One region of the Bacillus sp. TL12 genome, then DNA from elsewhere that is predicted to be linked to it. Evidence: riboswitches for the same ligand, from Rfam matches in the RefSeq annotation. Region 1 holds a riboswitch; each other region holds the start of a gene.
What was found. Region 1 has a riboswitch for thiamine pyrophosphate ahead of tenA (thiaminase II). Riboswitches for the same ligand answer to the same signal wherever they lie in the genome.
Positions count from the first base shown of each region.

Region 2: linked by a shared signal. The riboswitch ahead of LOK41_RS17470 (MTH1187 family thiamine-binding protein) and the one ahead of tenA (thiaminase II) in region 1 are both predicted to bind thiamine pyrophosphate.
Region 3: linked by a shared signal. The riboswitch ahead of thiM (hydroxyethylthiazole kinase) and the one ahead of tenA (thiaminase II) in region 1 are both predicted to bind thiamine pyrophosphate.

Region 1 covers NZ_JAJJBY010000030.1:50,175-53,329, reverse strand. Annotated here, with positions in the region: gene LOK41_RS21640 (hypothetical protein) at 1-234, opposite strand, end outside; partial or broken gene LOK41_RS21635 (M23 family metallopeptidase) at 241-414, opposite strand; TPP riboswitch at 1,205-1,317, shown strand; TPP riboswitch at 1,379-1,481, shown strand; gene tenA (thiaminase II) at 1,566-2,261, shown strand; gene LOK41_RS21625 (ABC transporter ATP-binding protein) at 2,230-2,979, shown strand; gene LOK41_RS21620 (ABC transporter permease) at 2,976-3,155, shown strand, end outside.
Region 2 covers NZ_JAJJBY010000019.1:47,370-50,524, forward strand. Annotated here, with positions in the region: gene LOK41_RS17460 (anaerobic C4-dicarboxylate transporter family protein) at 1-465, opposite strand, end outside; gene LOK41_RS17465 (cytochrome-c oxidase) at 702-1,082, opposite strand; TPP riboswitch at 1,216-1,317, shown strand; gene LOK41_RS17470 (MTH1187 family thiamine-binding protein) at 1,422-1,742, shown strand; gene LOK41_RS17475 (ABC transporter permease) at 1,714-2,490, shown strand; gene LOK41_RS17480 (ABC transporter substrate-binding protein) at 2,487-3,155, shown strand, end outside.
Region 3 covers NZ_JAJJBY010000019.1:41,780-44,934, forward strand. Annotated here, with positions in the region: gene LOK41_RS17435 (siderophore ABC transporter substrate-binding protein) at 1-746, shown strand, start outside; TPP riboswitch at 1,015-1,125, shown strand; gene thiM (hydroxyethylthiazole kinase) at 1,187-2,005, shown strand; gene thiE (thiamine phosphate synthase) at 2,021-2,668, shown strand; gene ilvA (threonine ammonia-lyase) at 2,824-3,155, shown strand, end outside.

The DNA.
Region 1 (3,155 bases):
ATGAAAACCACTATAAATGATATTTGTTATTAAGCTGCTCATAATAATAAATGCAGTATATATATGAGAAATTCGTTTCTTCAGTCGGATTTTGAATGCTTCCATCAAAGATTCAATAGCAACAAATGAGATGACGATACCCAAAAAGACAAGGTTCGTATTGTAAATGACTAAGCAACAGATTAAACCGAGAAAAGCTATATACTCAATTATTAATGGTATATTACGTGACATATAATATTACCGAACCAAATAAGGCAGTGGATTTACTGCGTTTGTTTTTTCAAAATGATGATGCTGCCTAAATGAATGATCTGTATTTCCCATATGTTCTAATAATTGTCCAATCAGAACTTGATCACCAACTTGTACTGAACGGTCTTTCGTATGAGCGTGAACGGTTGTATATAGCTTAGTAGATTTAGTAAATGAAGTATTTGCTTTTTTTAAGGAATTAGTATTATTCCTTGTGTTCATTTCGTTATTAAAATATAATGTTTTTGAATTGAGTTTTATATATTGAGTGTTTTTGGTAGGCAATTGTTGAGTTGCTACAGTACGTGTATCTACTTGATTTATGGATGGAAGTAGAGATGTGACTGCGACAGTAGTTGCCGTTAAAGCTGTAGCTTTCTGTTCCATCTAATATTAGCCCCCCATAGATGTATTAATATATTTTTTATTATAGTATAAAGATATAATACTTTGTGCATTGTTCACATAACTGTAATATGAAATAAGAAAAAATAACTGTTTTTTAATGGAATCGAAATATATTACAAGAATAACAGATAAATGATTATTAGAATATGGATAAATAGATAATCGATATTTTCTGAATAGATATATAAATATGAATTAAAAAACGAAAGAAAAGCTTTCTTTTTAGGGGGAGAGAATCCGCCCATGCATAGAAGCGGTCAGAGCCTTTTTTGCCCCATGCCGAGTTAAAACAGAAAGAGAAAATGAGAGCAGATCTTCTTTTGTTTTTATAGCATCAACGTATATGTTGAAAAATTATTTTGTAACTGCCATAGGCCGATGGGGATTCATGCCTATATAAATATTTATTTTTCATATTTTATATAAGTGGAAAGTAGAACCTTGATGGAAAGATTAGATCCGCTAATCATAAATGAGATTGTAATAAATGAAAACAGTTGCTGATGACCAATGACAGTGTTATACTGACTATGGTAATTTCATATTGTGCTAGGAGAGCTGGTGTTGCCAGCTGAGAGTAAGACCGGGAGTCTTAGATCCTTTTCATTACCTGATCTAGATTATGCTAGCGTAGGGAAGCAATTCGGACTAAAGTAGTAAGTCCCGTTTCTTTTGCGCAGAGAAACGGGGCTTTTTTATTTGATAATTGAATAGTAGAAACCACTAGGGGTGCTTTATGTGCTGAGAGAGGAATAATCCTTAACCCTTACTGACCTGATCTAGATTATGCTAGCGTAGGGAAGTGGAACAATGAATAAATGTATTCTTATTTGCTGAACCACTTCTTATATAGAAGTGGTTTTTTATTTTAATAAATAGATATAAAGGAAGGGGAAATATAAATGAAATTTTGTGAGAGGTTATTTGAAACTGTGCAGCCTGTTTGGGAGAAAAGTCATAACCATCCATTTGTAACTGGAATGGGGGATGGTACGTTAGAAAAAGACAAATTCCAATATTACATCGTACAAGATTATTTATATTTGCTAGACTATGCAAAACTATATGCAATTGGAGTTGTAAAGGCAACAAATCCACATGTGATGGGTAAATTTGCGGAACAAATAGATGGCATTTTAAATGGAGAAATGACGATTCATAAACAGTATGCAAAGCGCCTTGGTATTTCTGTACAAGAGATAGAAGAGGCAAAACCATCTGCTAAAAATTTAGCGTATACAAACTATATGATGTCAGTATCTCAAAATGGTACGCTTGCAGAGTTAATTGCGGCTCTTCTTCCATGTATGTGGAGCTATTGGGAAATTGGAAAGCGTTTAAATGATATTCCAGGAGCAAGGGATCATGAGTTCTTTGGGGAGTGGATTCAAGGCTATAGCTCAGAAGAATACGGAGATCTTTGTATTTGGTTAATAGATTTATTAAATGAACTAGCGATTGGAAAATCTGAACAAGAGTTAGCTAAATTAGAAGAGATTTTCTTATATTCCAGCCGATTTGAGTATTTATTCTGGGATATGGCGTATCGTAAGGAGATGTGGGGTTTTGAGGAGCAAGAGCATACTACAATTTCATAATGTTTCCTTTCATTATGATGAAAAGCCAATCATAAACGACCTAGATGCTTTCGTGCAAGAAAAAGAGTTTGTGAGCATCATTGGACCGAGTGGCTGTGGCAAAAGTACATTGTTTCGTTTAATTACAGGATTAGAAGAACCTACGGCTGGAAATATTCAACTGACAGAAACAACGAGTCATCCTGTAGGGTATATGCCACAAAAAGATATGCTTCTGCCGTGGAGAACGATTATTGAAAATGCGGCATTGCCGTTAGAGTGCCAGGGAATAAAGAAAAAAGAAGCGCATTTGAAGGCGAAAGAGCTTTTAGAACAATTTGGTTTACAAGGATATGAACGGAAATATCCGAAAGATTTGTCGGGCGGTATGCGGCAACGAGTATCTTTTATTCGGACGCTATTAACAGGCGGGGACATTTTATTGTTAGATGAACCGTTTAGCGCATTAGATGCCTTAACGAAAGCAACTTTGCAAGAATGGTTGTTTGAACAATGGAAACAGTGGCAAAAAACAATTTTATTTATTACACACGATGTGGAGGAAGCGCTTTTTCTTTCCAATCGGATTTTTGTTGTGACAGAGCAGCCTATTACAACTTTGACGGAACGTATTGTACCACTTGGACCAGATCGCTCAAGGAAAGACTTGCATAAACCTGAAATATTAGCTTTAAAAGATGAATTACTTAGTATGCTGCAAAGGCAGGTGCTTGTATGAAACGTGTGATCGAGTTATTGCCTGCACTGATTTTAAGTAGCATACTGCTCATAGCTTGGGAAGTGGGAGCTAGAATTGTGGATGAGATGTACATCTTACCATCTCCTACTGCAATTCTAGCTAAAATGTGGGCGCTGCGAGATATATTATTTACTGTGCATTTACCGGCAACGTTA
Region 2 (3,155 bases), on a different contig from region 1:
TAAAAGGGCCACTGTTGCAGCAGAGATTGGACTTGCTGTAATTGCTTGTTGTGAAGCGATAACGGCGATTGACATCGGGCGTTCCGGTCTAATTCCTGATTCGCGTGACACCTCTGCGATAACAGGAAGTACGGAATAGGCAACGTGTCCAGTTCCAGCACACAATGTAAATAAATAAGTTACAATTGGTGCGAAGAATGTGATGCGCTTTGGATTTTTACGAAGTGCTTTTTCTGCAAGATGGACAAGGTAATCCATTCCGCCCGCAGCTTGCAGGGCACCGGCAGCAGTAATGACTGCTAAAATCATCAGCATAACGTCAATAGGAGGAGCGGTAGGTTGTAAGTGGAAGACAAAAACGAGGATTGCCATACCAACTCCACCCATTACTCCTAGGCCGACTCCGCCAAGGCGTGCACCGATAAAAATGCAGACTAGTAAGGTAAGAAATTGTAGCCAAAACATGATAAAATACCTCCAAAATCCATATGGTAAGATATTTTTGAATAATTTAATTTGAGTGATAATTATTAAATTAAACAAATGAAGTGCTGTTATATAAACCTTTTTTATTATATAACACATAAAAAGTAACATTCATTATATTTAGTAAAAATATTTTAAGAAAATGTGAAATGAGGATGTTAAGAGGGGGGAAAGAAAAAAGCAGAAACGAGTTTATTCGTTTCTGCTTTTTCCTTTTAAAGAATGCTATTGTTTTCTTTTATATGCACAAAAATATTAATAGTAAAGATAATAATGGAAAGAACAACAAGAATACTTCCACCAGCAACAAAAGGGATAGCTGCATGGTAACCGTAAATCTCAAAGGCAAGTGCAATCATCATAATCGGTAGTCCGATATTTAAGAGCCAAAAATGTAATTTACCAAGTTTTGAGGTGCCAGCTTCTTTGAAAATATAATATAAAATACCAGCTACCATCATAGAAGTCCAGCCTAGTAATAAAACATGCACATGAACTGCGGTCAATTTGAAATTAGATGAAATTGACATGAATAACCCCATACAAACACCGATGACAAAATAAATAGAAGAGATTTGAATAAAACGGATTCCCATTTTTCCCCTCCTTAATATGCTTGTATTTTTGCTATGATAAAATATATGACCAATAGATTGTAAGCAGTATCATATTATGAAAAAAAATGTGGATTTGTTTGTTTGAAAAAATAAATCATGCTACAATGAAAACGAATTAAGACTGGGGAGCCAATTGGCTGAGAGGATGTAAGTAAGCATCGACCCTCAACCTGATCTGGATAATGCCAGCGTAGGGAGTTACTTAAAGTGATGTAAGCAAATGTTATTGTATAATAACTTGCATACAAGGCTTTCCTGCGTACTTCGTAGGAAAGCCTTTTCTTTTTACAAAACATATTTTGCAAGGGGGATTTTAGTATGTCACAACAAGTTACCATTTCATTTTCAGTTGTACCACAAGCGAAAACGAAAGATGTGTATTCCGTTGTTGATAAGGCGATTGAAGTCGTACAACAATCTGGTGTTCGCTATGAAGTAGGTGCAATGGAAACAACGCTGGAAGGAGAATTAGACGTGCTTCTTGATGTTATTAAGCGTGCACAACAAGCTTGTGTCGATGCTGGAGCAGAAGAAGTGATTACTTCTATTAAAATTCATTATCGTCCAAGTACTGGTGTAACGATTGATGAGAAAGTTTGGAAGTACCGTGATGAATATGAAAAACCAGAAACAATCTAACATAACAATTACAACAATTTGGCTTATCCTTCTCATTGCTATATGGGAAGGATCTGTTTCATTATTTCGAATTGAACCGTGGATTTTGCCAAAACCTTCTGCGATTGTTCAAGAGCTAATTGGAATGAAAGATTTATTGTTACCAAATACAATGCAAACACTACAAGAAGTTGTAATTGGTTTGTTTTTTGCGATTTTACTTGGAACAAGTATTGCAATTATTATGGATGTTATTCCGTTATTTCGCATTTTAATTAACCCGTTACTCGTTATCTCACAAACCATTCCGATTGTCGTGCTAGCACCTTTATTTATTATTTGGTTTGGATATGGGATGCTTCCAAAGGTGATGGTCGTTATTCTTGTTTGTTTCTTTCCGATTGCTCTTAGTATTTTAGAAGGCTTTCAAACAGTAGATAAAAACATGCTTAAGTTATTACAAACAATGCGTGCAACCAAATGGCAAATCTACCAAAAGGTAAAATTTCCAGCCGTGCTTCCATACTTTTTCTCGGGGCTGAAAATTGCCGTTACATATAGCGTGATGGGAGCGATTATTGGGGAATGGCTTGGCGCGAGTGAAGGATTAGGTGTCATGCTTACGCGTGCAACAAAATCCTTTTTAACAGCTCGTGTATTTGGAATCGCAGCAATTATCGTCATGGTGACATTACTCTTGTATTTTATCGTAGAATTTATGGCAAGACTAACAGCACCATGGATCTATAGAAAGGACGATAAAAAATGAAAAAAGGTTTAAAAGTTATGCTAGCAGCGTTGTTAGCTGTAGGCGTGGTCGGTTGTAATGCGGCGAAGAAAGAAGAGAGTCCAGATAAAGAAAAGAAAGTAAAAGTTGTTTTAGATTGGTTTCCAAATACAAACCATACTGGTTTATACGTAGCAAAGACGAAAGATTATTATAAAAAGCAAGGGTTAGATGTAGAAATCATTCAGCCAGGTGATAACGTATCGGCAGAGCAAATGATTGCATCAGGAAAAGCGGATTTCGGTGTAAGTTATCAAGAAAATGTAACATCAGCTCGTGTTGAAGAAATCCCGGTCGTTTCTATTGGAGCAATTATTCAACATAATACATCTGCATTTGCATCGTTGAAAAAAGACAATATTACTTCTCCAAAAGATTTTGAAGGAAAACGTTATGGAGGCTGGGGAGCACCAGCAGAAGAAGCGACGCTAAAAACAATTATGGATAAACATCAAGCTGACTTTAGTAAAGTAGAAAAGATTGTTCTTGGACAAACTGATTTCTTTAAATCAATTGGTAGAGATGCAGATTTTGAATGGATTTATTATGGCTGGGATGGTATCGAAGCGAAACGACAAGGAAAAGAATTAAATACAATTATGGTAAAAGACTTAGACCCAGCATTAGATTTCTATAGCCCAGTCATT
Region 3 (3,155 bases), on a different contig from region 1:
CGTTAGATAAATTAGGCGTTGAAGTAACGGGTGTACCACAAAAAAATACACCAGCATATCTTTCTAAATACAAAGATAAAAAATATACAAACGTTGGTGGACTAAAAGAGCCAGATTTCGAAAAAATTAACGAAATTGGACCAGACTTAATTATTATTTCTGGAAGACAATCTGATTCATACAAAGAATTCGAAAAGATCGCTCCAACAATTTATGTAGAACAAGATACAAAAGATTATATGAAATCATTTAAAGAAAACACAGAAATGTTAGCAAAAATCTTCGGTAAAGAAGATAAAGCGAAAAAAGAAATTGCAGCAGTTGAAAAAGATGTAAAAGCATTAAATGAAAAAGCTACGAAAAGTGATAAAAAAGGTTTAATTATCTTAGCGAATGACGGTCAAGTAAGTGCATATGGTCCAAATTCTCGCTTCGGTATTATTCATGATGTATTTGGTGTAGCTCCTGCGGATACAGAAATTAAAGCAGATACACATGGTAATAAAGTTTCATTTGAATATATTTTAGAGAAAAACCCAGATTACTTATTTGTAATTGATAGAGGGGCTGTTGTTGGCGGCAAATCTTCTGCAAAACAAGTTGTAGAAAATGAAATTGTTAGCAAAACAAACGCTGCAAAAAATGGTAATGTAGTTTACTTAGATGCAAACTACTGGTACCTATCTGGCGGCGGACTTGAGTCTGTTTCTGAAATGGTGAAAGAAGTATCTAAAGGCTTAAAATAATGTGAAAGATAGTGGTAGGAAATTTGATTTCCTACCACTATTTTTATATATAAGTCACGGTTATGAAAACAACAGAAATTCTCCATTTGTTTTCTCCTTCTATTTTCACAAGGCATGGGGCAGAAAAAGGCTCTGACTGTTTCTATGCATGAGCGGATGCTCTCTCCCACTTAAAAGAAATGGTTTTATATCAGTCTTATACATTCAGATAATAAAAACTTGTAACTTGTTATTTTACTAGAATAAGAGTAGACTCTGAAGTAGATGAATAAGAACACATGGGAGTTTGCGGATGCAGACTGAGAGTACGGCTAAACCGCCCGTTGACCATTTGAACCTGTTGGATAATGCCAGCGTAGGGAGAGTGTAAGTAGCACATGTTCAGGCACTTTGCATACGCGAAGTGTCTTTTTGTGTATCTCCCATTATAAGGTTAGGAGATGAAGAGAATGAATATACAAGAAATCGCAAAAGTAGTAGAGAAAGTAAGGGAAGTAAGTCCGCTTGTGCATAATATTACAAATGTCGTTGTGACAAACTTTACAGCCAATGGTTTACTTGCATTAGGAGCTTCACCTGTTATGGCATATGCAAAAGAAGAAGTGGCAGAAATGGCAAGCATTGCTGGGGCGCTTGTTTTAAATATGGGTACACTTCGTCCTGAAGAAGTAGAAGCGATGTTAATTGCCGGGAAGTCTGCAAATACACATCATGTACCTGTATTGTTTGATCCAGTTGGTGCAGGAGCAACGTCTTATCGAACAGAAGTTGCAAGACACATTCCAAGTGAAGTGAATTTAGCGATGATTCGCGGGAACGTAGCAGAAATTGCTAATGTGATTAATGAAAAGTGGGAAATTAAAGGTGTTGACGCTGGCGCTGGTAATGGTGACGTTGTAGGAATTGCAAAACAAGCAGCAGATGAATTAGATACAGTCACTGTCATTACAGGAAAAGAAGATGTTGTAACAGATGGTGAGCGAACAATCATTATTCGTAATGGTCATCCAATTTTAACGAAAGTGACAGGGACAGGCTGTCTATTAACTTCAGTCATGGGAGCATTTGCAGCAGTTGAAAAGGATTATGTGAAAGCGGCGGTGGCTGCATTAACGTTTTATGGGGTAGCAGCAGAAATAGCTGCAAATAAAACAGTGGAGCAAGGACCAGGAAGTTTCCAAATCGAATTTTTGAATCAGTTAGCAAACACTACTAAATGCGATATTGAACAATATGGAAATGTCCAAGAGGTGCAGTAAGAAGGGATGAGAGAAATGGCGTGTATGGATCAACAGCAAATATCTAAATTATTGCAAGTGTATTTTATTATGGGAAGTAACAACTGTAAGCAAGAACCGTTGCAAGTAATGAAGGAAGCGTTAGATGGCGGAGTGACACTTTTCCAATTTCGTGAAAAAGGTGAAGGTGCTTTAACGGGAGAAGAACGAGTACATTTTGCTAAGCAGTTACAAGCGCTTTGTAAAGAATATGATGTTCCTTTTATTGTAAATGATGATGTGGAATTAGCCATTGAATTAGATGCAGATGGCGTTCATGTCGGACAAGATGATGAAGGAATCACATCCGTTCGTGAAAAAATGGGAGATAAAATTGTTGGGGTATCCGCTCATACGATAGAGGAAGCTCGTTTTGCAATTGCAAATGGAGCGGATTATTTAGGAGTAGGGCCTATTTTTCCAACGAGCACGAAAAAAGATACAAAAGCAGTACAAGGAACGAAAGGTCTGCGTCATTTTAGAGATGCGGGGATTACAATTCCGATTGTGGGAATTGGAGGAATTACATTTGAAAATGCTGCTTCGGTTATAGAGGCTGGGGCAGATGGGATTTCCGTTATTTCAGCGATAAGTTTAGCAGATTCACCTTATGAAAGTACGAAGAAAATGGCTGGTCTTTATTGACAGACATTTTTTTTTGGAGGATATGCTATACAGCGTTGAAATTCCGATATATAGAAAAGCGCCGATTATAGAAATGGTTCTTTTTTACAGAATAAAACAAACTCAGCCGCTTAAACTAAGTATATATGAACATATATTGTTTCGGAGGCGAATGCATGATTTCTTTACAAGATATTATAGCTGCTCATGAGAAAATGAAAGGCATTGTCCATATGACACCGCTAGATTATTCGAGCACATTTAGTGAACTATCACATAATGAAGTGTATTTAAAGCTCGAAAATCTACAAAAGACGGGTTCTTTTAAAGTGCGTGGCTCTTATAATAAGATGGTTTCTCTTGATAAAGGTGAATTAGAAAATGGGGTTGTTGCAGCGTCTGCTGGAAATCATGCACAAGGTGTTGCCTATTCAAGTAATATGCTTGATATTCCCTGTACGATTGTGATGCCAAAAGGTGCACCGCTTAGTAAAGTACTTGCGACTAA